DNA from 3 places in the Rhodococcus sacchari genome. Region 3 is predicted to be linked to each of the others. Evidence: riboswitches for the same ligand, from Rfam matches in the RefSeq annotation. Region 3 holds a riboswitch; each other region holds the start of a gene.

Evidence for each region. A riboswitch is a leader RNA that binds a small molecule or an ion and turns the genes downstream of it on or off. The one in region 3 is predicted to bind S-adenosylmethionine.
Region 1: it holds a riboswitch for S-adenosylmethionine, as region 3 does, so the genes downstream of both, metX (homoserine O-acetyltransferase MetX) here and OED52_RS16910 (amino acid ABC transporter permease) in region 3, are expected to answer to the same signal.
Region 2: it holds a riboswitch for S-adenosylmethionine, as region 3 does, so the genes downstream of both, OED52_RS01920 (aminotransferase class V-fold PLP-dependent enzyme) here and OED52_RS16910 (amino acid ABC transporter permease) in region 3, are expected to answer to the same signal.

Annotation. Positions count from the first base shown of each region.
Region 1 covers NZ_CP107551.1:3,206,313-3,211,238, reverse strand. The annotation lists partial or broken gene OED52_RS14815 (GNAT family N-acetyltransferase) at 1-77, shown strand, start outside; gene OED52_RS14810 (DUF488 domain-containing protein) at 59-613, opposite strand; gene OED52_RS14805 (bifunctional methylenetetrahydrofolate dehydrogenase/methenyltetrahydrofolate cyclohydrolase) at 681-1,538, shown strand; gene OED52_RS14800 (DUF3017 domain-containing protein) at 1,566-1,850, shown strand; gene metX (homoserine O-acetyltransferase MetX) at 1,864-3,003, opposite strand; SAM riboswitch class IV at 3,166-3,278, opposite strand; gene OED52_RS14790 (NADP-dependent isocitrate dehydrogenase) at 3,548-4,765, shown strand; gene OED52_RS14785 (hypothetical protein) at 4,904-4,926, shown strand, end outside.
Region 2 covers NZ_CP107551.1:419,275-424,200, forward strand. The annotation lists gene OED52_RS01915 (Pls/PosA family non-ribosomal peptide synthetase) at 1-2,117, opposite strand, end outside; SAM riboswitch class IV at 2,182-2,299, shown strand; gene OED52_RS01920 (aminotransferase class V-fold PLP-dependent enzyme) at 2,369-3,685, shown strand; gene OED52_RS01925 (hypothetical protein) at 3,895-4,491, shown strand; gene OED52_RS01930 (winged helix-turn-helix domain-containing protein) at 4,570-4,926, opposite strand, start outside.
Region 3 covers NZ_CP107551.1:3,688,741-3,693,666, reverse strand. The annotation lists gene OED52_RS16925 (hypothetical protein) at 1-152, shown strand, start outside; gene OED52_RS16920 (sulfite exporter TauE/SafE family protein) at 154-930, opposite strand; gene OED52_RS16915 (hypothetical protein) at 1,100-1,957, shown strand; SAM riboswitch class I at 2,096-2,188, shown strand; gene OED52_RS16910 (amino acid ABC transporter permease) at 2,405-3,376, shown strand; gene OED52_RS16905 (amino acid ABC transporter ATP-binding protein) at 3,373-4,155, shown strand; gene OED52_RS16900 (ABC transporter substrate-binding protein) at 4,191-4,926, shown strand, end outside.

The sequences.
Region 1 (4,926 bases), 480 kb from region 3:
GATCGGTGCTGACCCGGGTACGCACTCCCGACACCCGCCGGAGCTCAGGAACCACAGGTCACGGCGCGGCGGGATAGGTCACCACCCCGTCCTCGTCCACGTGCGGGGCGGCGCCCCACTGCCCCAGCCGGTGTTCGCGCGGCGCGGCGCCGTTCATCAGGTGCACGACCCGCCAGCCCCGCGCCGTCAGGGTGTTCGCGATCAGGAGACGGTGGCAGCGCCACGGCATCGGCTCCCCGCACAGGATCGCCACGTGCTGCTCCGTGGCCAGGTCGGTGAGCCGTGCCAGGGCCTCCTCGAACTCCGGGGTGAGGGTGTAGTCGGCGTAGTTCCTGAAACTCGCGTTCCGCCAGCCCGCGTTGAGGGCGGGGGCGACATCCTTCTGCTTCGGCCGCCGGCCCCCGAGCCCGGGCGCGTGCAGGTAGCCGATACCGGCCCGGTCGAGCCAGGCGGGCATCTCGTCGGCGTCGAACTGCGGGCTGCGGCGCGAGCCGGGCAGCTTGCGCACGTCGACGACCAGTCCGATGTCCGCGGACGAGAGGGTGTCGAGGACCAGGCCCTCCGGGCACGTCCAGTGACCGATCGTCCACAGTTCGCGGGGAGCCGCAGCCATGACCCCATCGTTCCGGATTCGGATACCGCGCGTCGCGGACCGCGCGGTACCTGAAAGAATGAGGGTCGTGACTGCGACGATCCTGGACGGCAAAGCAACCCGCGACGAACTCTTCGAGGACCTGAAGGTCCGAGTGGCAGCGCTGAAGGAGAAGGGCGTCACGCCCGGCCTCGGCACGATTCTCGTGGGTGACGACCCGGGATCCGCGGCCTACGTGCGCGGGAAGCACAACGACTGCGCGAAGGTCGGCATCACCTCGATCCGCAAGGACCTGCCGGCCGACATCACGCAGGAACAGCTCTTCGAGGCCATCGACGAACTCAACGCCGATCCCGCCTGCACCGGCTACATCGTCCAGCTCCCGCTGCCGAAGCATCTCGACGAGAACGCCGCCCTCGAGCGCATGGATCCGGGCAAGGACGCCGACGGTCTGCACCCGGTCAACCTGGGCCGCCTCGTCCTCGGCAAGGAGGCGCCGCTGCCGTGCACCCCGCGCGGCATCATCCACCTGCTGCGTCGTTACGACGTGGAGATCGCCGGTGCGCACGTCGTGGTGATCGGCCGCGGTGTCACCGTGGGCCGCCCGATCGGCCTGCTGCTCACGCGCCGCACCGAGAACGCCACCGTCACCCTCTGTCACACCGGCACCCGCGACCTCGCCGCCGAGGTGCGCCGGGCGGACATCGTCGTGGCGGCCGCCGGTGTGCCCGGCCTCGTCACCGCCGACATGGTCAAGCCGGGTGCGGCGGTGCTGGACGTGGGTGTTTCGCGCACCGAGGAGGGCCTGCGCGGCGACGTCGCCGACGACGTGCGCGAGGTCGCCGGTTTCATCTCCCCGAATCCGGGTGGTGTCGGCCCGCTGACCCGTGCCTTCCTGCTGGCCAACGTCGTGGAGCGGGCCGAGCAGCTCGCCGCCGGACGCTAGGCCACCGACACGCAACCGGGGGACAGGATGGCTCGGAGCCTGCGATTCACGCGGCTGAACCTGCCGCTGCTCGTGGTCACCGTGGTGATCGCGGCAGCGGTGCTCCTGGTGATCGTGGACCGCTGGCGACGCGGCGCCTTCGTCTTCGGCGGCGCCACCATCCTGGCGGGCGTGCTGCGCTGGGTGCTCGACGAGGACAGCGTCGGGCTCCTGGCGGTACGCAGCAAGACCTTCGACGTCGCGGCACTGCTCGTCGTCGGCGGGATGGTGGTGGCGCTCGCCGCCTCGATCGATCCGCTCGGAACCGGCTAGCCGCCGGGGCGGGTCACCGGTTCGGCGAGTCCTCGGCGAGCTGTGTCAGTTCGCCGAGGAGCTTGGCGACCTCGTCGGCCTCGGTGAGGAAGCCGTCGTGCCCGTCGCGGGAGACGAGCACCCGCAGATCCCCGGAGTTCGGGAGCAGGTCGGCGATCTCCTGCTGCAGCCGCAGCGGGTAGAGCCGGTCGGAATCCACACCGGCGACGATCGTCGGCACCGGGGTGGCCTTCAGGGCCGCTTCGACACCGCCGCGTCCGCGCCCGATGTCGTGCCGGTTCATCACGTCCGAGAGCACCACATAGGTGCCGGGATCGAACCGTGCGACGAGCTTGCGGGCCTGGTGCTCGAGATAGCTCTGCACCGCGTAGCGGCCGCCGGCCCACGGGTCCTCCCCGTCCTGGGCCTGGTTCCCGAAGCGGGCGTCGAGTTCGAACTCGGTGCGGTAGGTGAGGTGCGCGATGCGGCGGGCGATGGCCAGTCCCGCCTCGGGGATCCGGCCGGTGCCGTAGTAGTCGCCACCCTGCCAGTCGGGGTCGGCCTTGATCGCCATCATCTGTGTGGTCTGCGTGCCGATCTGGTCGGCCGTCGCGCGGGCGCCGGTCGCGAGGACCAGCGAGGCCCGGACGCGTTCGGGCTGCCCGACGATCCACTCGAGGGTGCGCATGCCGCCCATCGAGCCACCGGTCACGGCGGCGAGGATTTCGATGCCCAGGGCGTCGAGCAGGGCGACCTCGGCCTGCACCTGGTCGCGCACGGTGATGAGCGGGAAGCGTGAGCCCCAGGCGCGGCCGTCGGGTGCGATGCTGCCCGGGCCGGTGGTGCCGCGGCAGCCGCCGAGGACGTTGGTGGAGACGACGCACCAGCGGTCGGTGTCGAGGGGCGCGCCGGGGCCGACCATGCCCGACCACCAGCCCGGTGACGGATGGTCCGGTCCGGCGGGACCGGTGACATGGGAGTCGCCGGTGAGGGCGTGCTCGACGAGCACGACGTTGTCACGGGCGGGGGAGAGCTCACCCCATCGCTGGACCGCGATGGTGACGTTCGGGAGGGTGCCGCCGTTCTCGAGGGGGAGATCCCCGATGTCGATCCGTTCGAGGCGTCCGTCCGCCGGGGGCAGCTCCACGCGTCGCCGTTCGGTGCGCGCCGTCAAGACGTCACCGCCTCGGTGTTCGACGTGATGCCGGCTCGGTGGTGAGGGGCGTTCATCGGATCCTTCCGGCGGGGTTGGGAGGGCTGGGGCGGTGGTACGCGGGGTGACAGAACCCTGCGCGACAGGACCCTGCGCGACAGCTCGTCGTCATCGTTCCTCCCAACTACAGGCTTGCCGACGATGTTTCCGTCGGCCGTGTCCTCACCCGGAGCACCCCACCCTGTTCGGAGGGTTGCCGGCCAGCGAGCCGGGGCTTGGCGCTGGCACTCATGACTATCCCGGCAGTTTAGCGATCGTGCAGCAAGAGGTCTCGGGCGCCCTCGAAAGGCTGTGTGACCAGCAAGAAAGTTACTGGTCGGTAAGGAGATGCGACGGGACGGCGCGCTTTGCGCCTGCCGCGAATAGCAGTACGCTTGTCATGTTTGGCCGCCGTCCAGGACGTGGAGACGGCCATGCTCGCTCGTACCGAGCCGACGGCGATCGCACCCACAAAGTGCGGTCGATTGGGGACCACAGAAACGTCCTAGGAGGACACGAAGCGCATATGTCCAAGATCAAGGTTGAGGGTAAGGTCGTCGAACTCGACGGCGACGAGATGACCCGCATCATCTGGCAGTTCATCAAAGACAAGCTGATCCACCCGTACCTGGATGTGGATCTCGAGTACTACGACCTCGGCATCGAGCATCGCGATGCGACCGACGACCAGGTCACCATCGACGCTGCGAACGCCATCAAGAAGCACGGCGTCGGCGTCAAGTGCGCCACCATCACTCCCGACGAGGCACGTGTCGAGGAGTTCGGCCTGAAGAAGATGTGGCGGTCGCCCAACGGCACCATCCGAAACATCCTCGGCGGCACCATCTTCCGCGCGCCCATCATTATCTCGAACGTTCCGCGCCTGGTCCCCGGCTGGACCAAGCCCGTCGTCGTCGGCCGTCACGCCTTCGGCGACCAGTACCGCGCCACCGACTTCAAGGTCGACCGGCCCGGCACCGTCACCATCACCTTCACGCCGGAGGACGGCAGCGAGCCGATTCAGCACGAGGTCTGCCAGATCCCCGAGGACGGCGGCGTCGTGATGGGCATGTACAACTACAAGAAGTCCATCCAGGACTTCGCGCGTGCCTCCTTCTCCTACGGTCTGCAGCGCAACTACCCGGTCTACCTCTCCACCAAGAACACGATCCTCAAGGCCTACGACGGCATGTTCAAGGACGAGTTCCAGCGGATCTACGAGGAAGAGTTCAAGGCCGAGTTCGAGGCCGCCGGCCTGACCTACGAGCACCGCCTCATCGACGACATGGTCGCCTCGTCCCTCAAGTGGGAGGGTGGCTACGTCTGGGCCTGCAAGAACTACGACGGCGACGTCCAGTCCGACACCGTCGCGCAGGGCTACGGCTCGCTGGGCCTGATGACCTCCGTGCTGATGACCCCGGACGGCCGGACCGTCGAGGCCGAGGCCGCTCACGGCACCGTGACCCGGCACTACCGTCAGCACCAGCAGGGCAAGCCGACGTCGACCAACCCGATCGCGTCGATCTTCGCCTGGACCCGCGGCCTCGAGCACCGCGGCAAGCTCGACAACACCCCCGAGGTGATCGAGTTCGCGCAGCAGCTCGAGGACGTCGTCATCAAGACCGTCGAGAGCGGCCAGATGACCAAGGACCTCGCACTGCTCGTCGGCCCGGAGCAGGGCTGGCTGACCACCGAGGAGTTCCTCGCAGCACTCGACGAGAACCTGCAGAAGGCTCGCGCCTGACCTTCGGCTTCTCCCACACGACACGGGACGTCCGCATCGGACGTCCCGTGTCGTGTCTGTACCGGATCCGCGACGTGCCACGCTACCGTTCGTGTCACAGTTCGTAGCAGCAGTCGGTGTCGAGGAGGAGGGCCGGTCGTGACCACCACAGCTTCCGGTCG
Region 2 (4,926 bases), 1.3 Mb from region 3:
CGGGGGTAACTGCCCGGCTCCACACCGCGCAGCAGCAACCGCGCTCCCGCCGCGGCGATGCCCATCCGGCCGACGGGGGTGAGGAACAGCAGGACGCCGAGGGCGACCCACCACCACGAGAGCGTCACGGTCCACGGCACGTCGACCAGCAGGGCGACGAGGTTGTTCAGGATCGCCAGCCAGGTGACCCACTGCAGGCCGGTGAGTGTGGTGAGCGGGATCGTCGCCGCGATCTGCGCGAGCTGCGCGTGCAGGGGGACGGGGGCGACCCGCCGCGGCTCCACCGCCTCCGTGGGGGCGAGTTCGTCGAGGTAGGTGGCGAGGGATCCCAGCCGGGGATGGTCGTACAGCTCGGCGACCGTCATCTCCGGGAACCGGGTGCGCAGCGCCGTCACCAGCTGTGCTGCCGCGAGGGAGCCGCCGCCGAGCTCGAAGAAGTCGTCGTCGGCCCCTTCGATGCGGCATCCGAGCAGGTCGGTCCACAGGCCGGCGATCCACTCGGCGGTGGGATCGAGCCCGAGCGCCTCCACCGACTCCGCGTCGGCGCCGGGCAACGGCCACGGCAGGGCGTTGCGGTCGACCTTGCCGGAGGTGCGGGTGGGCAACTCGTCGACGAGTGCGAGCCGGGGGACGAGCGCGGCCGGGAGCTGCTCCGACAGCAGGTCGTGCGCGGACGCGACGTCGAAGTCCGGATCGGCGGACGCGATGTAGCCCACGAGGATCGAATGCCCCGCCGCCGTTCTCCGTACCGCGCAGGCTCCTCCCGCCACACCGGGCAGGTTCTGCAGGGCGTTGTCGATCTCGCCGAGTTCGATCCGGCGGCCACCGATCTTGACCTGGTCGTCGGCACGTCCCTGGAACAGCAGTCCCCGGCGGTCGAGGGTCACGAGATCGCCGCTGCGGTAGGCACGTTCCCATCCGAGCGTGGGCATTGGGGCGTACTTCTCGGCGTCCTTCGCCGGGTCGAGATAGCGCGCGAGACCCACGCCGCCGATGACGAGTTCGCCGACCTGCCCCTCCGCGACCGGGTTCCCGTCGGCGTCCACGACCGCCAGATCCCAGCCGTCGAGCGGAAGACCGATGCGCACCGGACCGGTGCCGTCCATGAGTGACGCGCACGCCACCACGGTCGTCTCGGTGGGGCCGTAGGTGTTCCACACCTCGCGTCCCGGCACGGCGAGACGCGCGACGAGATCGGGTGGGCAGGCCTCGCCGCCGAAGATGAGCAACCGCACCGGTTCGAGCGCCTCCGTAGGCCACATCGCGGCGAGCGTCGGCACGGTCGAGACGACGTTGATGTCGCGGGAGACCAGCCACGGCCCCAGATCCGCACCGGACCGCACCAGCGCGCGCGGAGCCGGAACCAGGCACGCACCGTGCCGCCACGCGAGCCACATCTCCTCGCAGGAGGCGTCGAAGGCGACGGACAGTCCGGCGAGCACCCGGTCGCCGGGACCGAGGGGAGCGTCCCGGCAGAACAGGCGTGCCTCGGCGTCGACGAAGGCCGCGGCGTTGCGGTGGGTGACGGCCACGCCCTTCGGGGTGCCCGTCGACCCCGAGGTGAAGATGATCCACGCGTCGTCGTCGAGCCGCGGCCCGCGCATCTCGGGGGCGCCCGAGCGGGGCGCGGTCCCCGGTCCGATGCCGTCGTCGGTGACGATCGCGGCGACCCGGGCCTCGGAGAACACCAGTTCGGCGCGTTCCTCGGGGTCGTCGGCGTCCACCGGCACGTAGGCGGCGCCCGCGGCCAGAACGGAGAGAATCGTCACATACAGCTCGGCGCGGCCGGAGGTCATCCGCACCCCCACCCGGTCCCCGGCACCAACGCCGGCGTCGTTCAGGGCGTAGGCCCCGGCCACCACCTTCTCGACCAGTTCGGCGTAGTCGAGGACCGTGCTGCCGTCGTCGACGGCGGGGGCGCCGGGATGGGCCTCGGCGGTGCTCCGCAGCAGGTCGACGAGGGTTCTCGGAGTGGGCGCGTGCGAGCCGCGGAGGAACTCACCGGGGACGGGGAACCGGTCGGGGACGGCGGGAGGGAGGGCTGACAAGTCCGCGGATCCTTCTGCTCGGTGGATTCCAGTGGTTATCTCACGTCCGGATGTACTGCGGGTGAACATTCCGGCGCGCGGGCGATTCGGGTGGGGTTGACACGTCCGGGTCGGGCTGCCATCCTCTTCGGCAGGTCATGAGAACCAGCGTCAAGCCCCGGCTAGCTGGTCGGCAACCCTCCAACCGCGGTGGGGTGCTCCGGGTGACGACCTGGCCGTGATTCCAAGACCGGACACGGCAAGCGCGGACTCCGCCGGCGACAAGTCTCCATTGTCGTGGGCGTTCACCGGCGGGTCCCTGATACACCGAGGGATTTGTCATGACTGCTGCCACCATCACCGCCACCTGCGTCGCTCCGTTCGCCACCGTTTCGGGCTGCGACCTGCAGGTTCCGCTCGTCCAGGGCGGTTCCTGCACCTACGCGAACTTCGACTACGCCGCGAGCGCCCCAGCTCTCGCCGCCGTCACCGACCGCATCGCCGAGCTGCTGCCCTTCTACGCCAGTGTGCACCGCGGCGCCGGCTACGCCTCGCGGATCAGCACCTCCGCCTACGAGGAGTCGCGGACGTCGGTGTCGCGCTTCGTGAACGCCGCCGACGACCAGGTCGTCGTGTTCACCCGCAACACCACCGACTCGCTGAATCTGCTCGCGACCGCCGTGCCCGGCGACGTCGTCGTCCTGGACATCGAGCATCACGCGAACCTGTTGCCGTGGAAGAACTCTCGCGTCGTCGAGGCCGCCGATACCGTCACCGAGACCATCTGGCGTCTGTCCGTCGAGCTCGAGCGTGCCCCCGCTGCCCTGCTCGCGATCACCGGCGCCTCCAACGTCACCGGTGAGGTGCTGCCCATCGGCGAACTCGCCGAGCTCGCCCACGCCCACGGCGCGCGGATCCTCGTCGACGGTGCGCAGCTCGTGCCGCACCGCCGCGTCGACCTGACCGCTCTCGGCGTGGACTACCTCGCCTTCTCCGGCCACAAGCTGTACGCGCCGTTCGGTGCGGGTGTGCTCGTCGGTCGCCGCGATTGGCTCGACACCGCCGAGCCCTACCTCGCCGGTGGTGGCGCCGTGCGCGAGGTCAGCCTCGACTGCGTCGAATGGGCCTGCGCCCCTGCGCGTCACGAGGCCGGCAGCCCCAACGTGCTCGGTGTTGCGGCCATCGCCGCCGCGTGCGACGCGCTCGCCGGTTTCGACGCCGAGGCGGCCGCGCGCCACGAGGAGGCGCTGTGCACGCAGCTCGTCGACGGACTGCGCGACATCGACGGCATCGAACTGCTGCGTCTGTGGAACGACTCGACCGACAGCGTCGGCATCGTCACCTTCACCGTCGAGGGCTACGAGCCCGGCCAGGTCGCGTCGTACCTGTCCGCCGAGCACGGCATCGGCGTGCGCGACGGCCGTTTCTGCGCCCACCCGCTCCTCGCGCGGGTCGGCCGCCCCGGTGGCGCCGTGCGTGCGTCGCTGGGACTGGGCAGCTCCTCCGACGACGTCGCGCGTCTGCTCTCGGCGCTGCGGTCGCTCGTCGAGAACGGCCCGTCCTGGGTGCACGCGAAGACCGACGGCGGGTGGAGCCCCTCGCCGGAGACCCGGCCGGGCCTGGCGCAGAACGACGAGGGTGCGTCGCCCTGCGTGTAGCGGTCGACAATTCCCCACCTGCTGAGTAGGGTAATCGCCATGTACGGAGCGAGGACGAGCGCAGCGGCACGGTGGTGCCGTCGCCATGTCGACCTCTGCCGTACCGCCTCGGGTAGCTGTCCGGACTGACGTCCTTCCCCGCACGGTCTTCCCACACACCGCGGTCGCTCCCGTCGAGCGATTCCGCGGACGATGCCCGAGAGGTACCCATGTCCGACACCCGCACCCTGAACTCTTCCACCGCAAGCCTTCCGGTCGACCGCCCGCTGCGTGTGGCCGTCGAACTCGCCGGCCCCGCCGGTCCCGACTACTGGGCCGACCTCACCCTCGGCCGCGCGGGGGATCCGCCGCTGGATCTCACCTCGGCGTCCCCGAACGTCGTGCGTGTCCGCGCCTCGGATCTGCGTGAGGCGGGCAAGCTCCGCGACCGCGTCCGGGCCGAGGCCGCGGCGGAGGGCCGCGATCCCGATTCGGTGACCGTCCTCGTCGATCTCGAGGTCGTGCTGGCCTCCGACGCGCGTACCGCCCGCCGTCGCCCCGACGCAGTGCGCCGCGGGGGAGCGGGCACCCTGTCCTATGTCGGCACGCCGCACGGCCTGGCCGGGCTGATCGCCGACATCCACGCCGTGCGGGTCGCCGACGGTGTCACGCTGGTCCCGCTGGACGCCTCGTTCACCGTCGAACATCTCGTCGACGGCACGCTGCCCTGGCTCGAGTCGCGGGGGCTGATCGAGGTGTCGCCGACGGTCGTCGAGGTCCTGCGCCGGTTCGGCGAGGGTGCCCACCCCGCCGTGCGTGCGTCCTGACGGCCCTCTGCCGCAACACGTTCCACAATACGAAGGCGGGAAAGGAGTTCCGGCTCCTTCCCCGCCTTCGTCGTGTCGTCAGGCCGTGCGGCGGTCCAGTGCCTCCACGACGAACACCCGCGGATCGGGATCGTAGCGGTAACCCGAGCCGCGCACCGTGGTGATGATGTTGCCGAAACGCCCCAACTTGGAACGGATCCGGGAGACGTGGACGTCGACGCTGCGGTTGCCGCGGTCGGCGTCGAGAGGGTCGTTCCCGGAGTAGCCGGTGCCCAGTGGTCGCAGCGACGCGCGGGTCACCACCACCCGGGGCTGTCGGACCAGATAGGACAGGATCTCGAATTCCGTGTGGCTCAACTCGACTCGTGTTCCGTCGAGGACGAGACCGCGGGCCGGCAGGTCGATCACCAGCGATGCGGGTCCCGCGCTCAGGAG
Region 3 (4,926 bases):
GCGCGGAGGGTGACGACCCGCCGGCCCCGCCGAATCCGGGGGGCGAGAACTGCCATCGGGCTTCCTGGTCGTCGAGCTTGGGTAGCTGGCGGTACTTCCACTGCTGGTTCTTCCAGTGGAAGATCGGCGACTGGTCGGTGGGCACCCGCTGAGTCAGGACGTCATCAGGCGGAACAGCCCGATGAGGCCCACGACGACGATCACCGCGCGGAGCATGACCGGCGACAGTCGCCGTCCGTAGTGGGAGCCGAGGAATCCGCCGACCAGCGATCCGGCTGCGATGAGCACGACGACGGTCCAGTCGATGCGGTCGAACGCCACGAAGATGTACATCAGGGCCGCCACGATGTTGACGAGCAGCGACAGCAGGTTCTTCGCGGCGTTCTGCTTCTGGATGTGATCGGTCAGCAGCACCCCGAACACACCCATGAGGAGGATGCCCTGAGCGGCGGTGAAGTAGCCGCCGTAGACACCGACGGCGAAGGTGCCCAGGAGCAGTAACCCCATGCGCACCGGCCCGAGCGGCCTGTCGGCGTCGTGCCCCACCCGGCGCAGTACCCAGGCCTGGATCTTCGGCTGCAGCACGACGAGCGTCAGCGCGAGGATCAGCAGCACCGGCACGACGGACTCGAACACCGTCTCCGGCAGGTGCAGCAGCAGCCACGATCCGAGCAGCGCGCCGGACACCGACGCGGGGATCTGCCACCGCAGCCGGTGCCATTGCCCCCGGAGCTCCCGCCGGTAACCCCATGTGCCCGACACGCCGCCCGCGACGAGACCGATCGCGTTGGACATCGTCGCGGTCACCGGCGGCACCCCGAACGCGATGAGCGTGGGGAAAGTGATGAGGGTGCCGGAGCCGACGAGCGAGTTGATGGCACCGGCGCCGAGACCGGCGAGGGCGACGAGGAACAGTTCGAGCGGGGTCACCGAGGGGAGTCTACGGTCCGTCGAGACCGGCGTTGTTGCCGATGTACGGCCGTCTCGGCGTGAACTTCGCCGGTCTCGATTCGGTCGAGCCTGTGGATGACACCGAAGTTGTCCACACTCGCCGAAACGGGGGTTCCGGAAGGCCGATCCGCGGGTCACGCTCCTGCCCATGAACCTCGACGAACCGTTCCGGGGCACCGACGCCCGCGCCGCCGGACTGGTGACACGACACGGCCTCACCCACCACTTCCGGAAGCTGCACCGGAACGTCTACATCGCACCGGGCGTCGAGCCGGCCGCCCTGCTCCGGGCGAAGGCGGCGTGGCTGTGGGCCGGGTCGACCGGTGTACTCGCCGGTGTCTCCGCAGCCGCCGTGCACGGCACCCGATGGCTCGACCCCACTCTTCCGGCGGAGATCGTCAGGCCGGGCAAGCTGCGGTCGTGTCCGGGCATCGTCGTCCGCAACATCCCCGGCATCGAGACCTGCGCCGTCGACGGCATGACGGTGACGACACCCGCGCGGACGGGCTTCGACCTGGCCCGGAGCCACGACGTCGACAGGTCCGTCGAGATGGTCGACGCGCTGTGCAACGCCACCGGCCTGAAGATCCCCGAGATCGAGGCCGTCGCCGCACGGCACAAGGGAGCTCGGCATCTCCTCCGCATGCGCACCGTTCTGGAACTCGCGGACGGTGGGGCTGCATCACCTCCGGAAACCCACACGCGTCTCCTCCTGGTTCGAGCGGGCTTGCCCAGGCCCGAGACCCAGATCGAGATCTTCGACGACGCCGGGTTCGTGGCCCGCGCCGACATGGGCTGGAAGGAATGGAGGAGGCTGGTCGAGTACGACGGTGTGCAGCACTGGACCGACCCCGCGCAGCGCACCCTCGACATCGACCGCTACGCGCGGCTGCCCGAGCTGGGGTGGACCGTCATCCGCGTCGGCGCCGACCTGCTGTACCGGCGACCGCACGTTCTCGTCGAGCGTGTGCGGCGTGCCCTGCGCGCGGCGGGTGCCTCCGTGTGAGGTCGAGACCGGCGAAGATACCGGGAACCGGTCGGAAAACCGCAACCGACGACGGTCTCGTCCATCCCTTTCGCCCCGATTCGCGCCAGCATGAGAGAAAGGGTGGGATCGCCCCGCCGCACTGCGTAGCTTGATCCGCGACCATCCAGAGCGGCCGAGAGACCTGGCTCGACGACGCCGCAGCAACCCCCCGTGCGCGGGTGCGGGTGCTACCGCCGGGACCGATGGAGGCAGGACATGACTCGCAGCACCGAGCGCGCTTCGTGGCGCCGCCGGCACATCGACCTGCGACGCGGCGCGTCCTGCCGGTGTCGCTGACGCGCCACCTCCGAACGACCCCTGCTGCTCTCGTGTGCCCGCCCCGCTCGCGGGGGACGGGCCGGGCGCACGCGTCCCCTCGCATTCCCGAAAGGTTCCCACGATGTCTGCTGTCCGCAGGACGTCGCGATGAGCGCGCCGACCGACATCCGCGTCGACGACGCGACGATCGACCCTCGTGACGACGACAACCTCGTCGTCGCCCGCACCTGGCATCCCTGGCGCTGGGTGATCAGCATCGCGGTACTCGTCGTCGCCGCCCAGTTCGTCCACGGCCTGATCACCAATCCCGGCTGGGACTGGGCGACCTTCGCGCAGTACTTCACCGCCTCCTCGGTGCTGTCCGCACTGTGGATGACGATCAAGCTCACCCTGTGGGGCACGGTACTGGGCTTCGCGCTCGGTGTGCTGCTGGCGATCGGGCGTTTGTCGAACAACCCGGTGCTGCAGGTCATCTCGTGGACCTACATCTGGGCGTTCCGATCCATCCCGCTCATCGTCCAGCTGCTGTTCTGGTTCAACATCGCGTACCTGTACCAGACGCTCAGCATCGGAATCCCGTTCGGGCCGGCCTTCTTCGAGTTCGGTGTCTCCGGCGTGATCTCCGGGTTCACCGCCGCCGTGATCGGTCTGGCCCTGCACCAGGCGGCCTACTCCGCCGAGATCATCCGCGCCGGCATCATCTCCGTCGACCACGGCCAGATCGAAGCGGCCAACGCCCTCGGCATCCCGCGACGCCGCCAGTTCGTGAAGATCGTGCTGCCGCAGGCGATGCGCGCGATCCTCCCGAACGCCGCCAACGAGGTGATCAGCCTGTTCAAGGGCACCTCCATCGTCTCCACGATGGCGATCGCCGAACTGTTCTATCAGGTCCAGGTCATCTTCGGTCGCACCGGTCGGGTGGTGCCCATGCTCATGGTCGCGACCGTCTGGTACATCGTCCTGACCACGCTGCTCTCGATCGGGCAGTACTACGTCGAGCGGTACTACGCCCGCGGTGCGGCCCGCGAACTGCCTCCCACCCCCTGGCAGCGGGTCGTCGCCCGGTACCGCGAGATCCGCGACGGCGGCATCGGCGCACCCCGGGGAGCGACCCGATGACCGCCACCCGGGACGACGTCGACCACGTCGTCGACGTGCGCGGTGTCCACAAGTCCTTCGGTGCCAACGAGGTCCTCAAAGGCATCGACCTGCAGTTGCGCAGGGGCACCGTGACGGTGATCCTCGGCCCGTCCGGATCCGGGAAGTCCACCCTGCTGCGCACCCTCAACCACCTCGAGAAGGTGGACCGGGGCACCGTGCGCATCGACGGTGAACTGATCGGTTACAAGCGGCGCGGCGACAAACTCCACGAGTTGCGGGCCCGCGACATCCTCCGGCAGCGCTCCCGGATCGGGTTCGTGTTCCAGAACTTCAACCTCTTCCCGCACCTGACGGTGCTGGAGAACGTCGTCGAGGCACCCGTCTCGGCGCAGGGACGCGACCGCGCCGAGGTCGAGACGGAGGCCCGCGCGCTGCTCGAGCGGGTGGGCGTCGGCGACAAGCTCCACGACTACCCGAAGCAACTGTCCGGCGGGCAGCAACAGCGCGTGGCCATCGCCCGTGCGCTGGCACTGCGACCGGCGGTGATCCTCTTCGACGAACCCACCTCGGCGCTCGACCCGGAACTCGTCGGTGAGGTGCTCGACGTCATCCGTGACCTGTCCCTCGACGGCGCGACCCTCGTGATCGTCACCCACGAGATCGGTTTCGCCCGCGAGGTCGCCGACACCGTCGTGTTCATGGACGGCGGCGTCATCGTCGAACAGGGCCCACCCCGGGACGTCCTCGACCACCCGAAACACGAACGCACCGCGGCATTCCTGTCCCGCGTTCTCTGACATCCCTTTCCCCCTACGCATTCGAGAAGGTACCGATGTTCGCTTCCACCCGCCGGGCACGCGTGTTCGCCTCGGCCCTGGCCGCTTTCGCTCTCCTGGGCACCACGGCCTGCAGCTCCGGACCCACCGCCGAGGCCGACGCGGCCACCGACGCCGGCTACAACCTCACCGCGGACCAGAACCGCATCACCACCGAACCGGTCGAGGAAATCGCCGCCAAGGTACCCCAGGACATCCGCGACCGCGGCACCCTCGTCGTCACCGGGTCGGCCGGTACCGTCCCACCGCTGCGCTTCTACGCCGACGACGACGCGACGATCATCGGTTCGGAAACCGACTTCGCCCATCTCATCGGCAACGTCCTCGACCTCGACGTCGAACTCACCGCCGCGGACTGGGCGCAGAACTTCGTGCGCATCGACTCCGGTGAGGCCGACCTGTTCATCTCCAACGTCACCGTCACCGAGGAACGCAAGGAGAAGTACGACTTCGCCACCTACCGCCTCGACAGTCTCGCCGTGGAGGTGAAGAAGGACAGTGGCATCACCTTCGAAGGCCCGGAGGACATCGCCGGACTGAAGGTCGGTGTCGGCTCCGGCACCAACCAGGAGGCGCTGCTCGTCGAGTGGAACGAGCAGAACATCGCCGCCGGCCTCGCACCCGCCGAGATCCTCTACTACCAGAACGCCGTCGACTACTACCTCGCCCTCGGCTCCGGCCGCATCGACGCGTACGTCGGGCCGAACCCGACCTCGGCCTTCCACGCCCTGC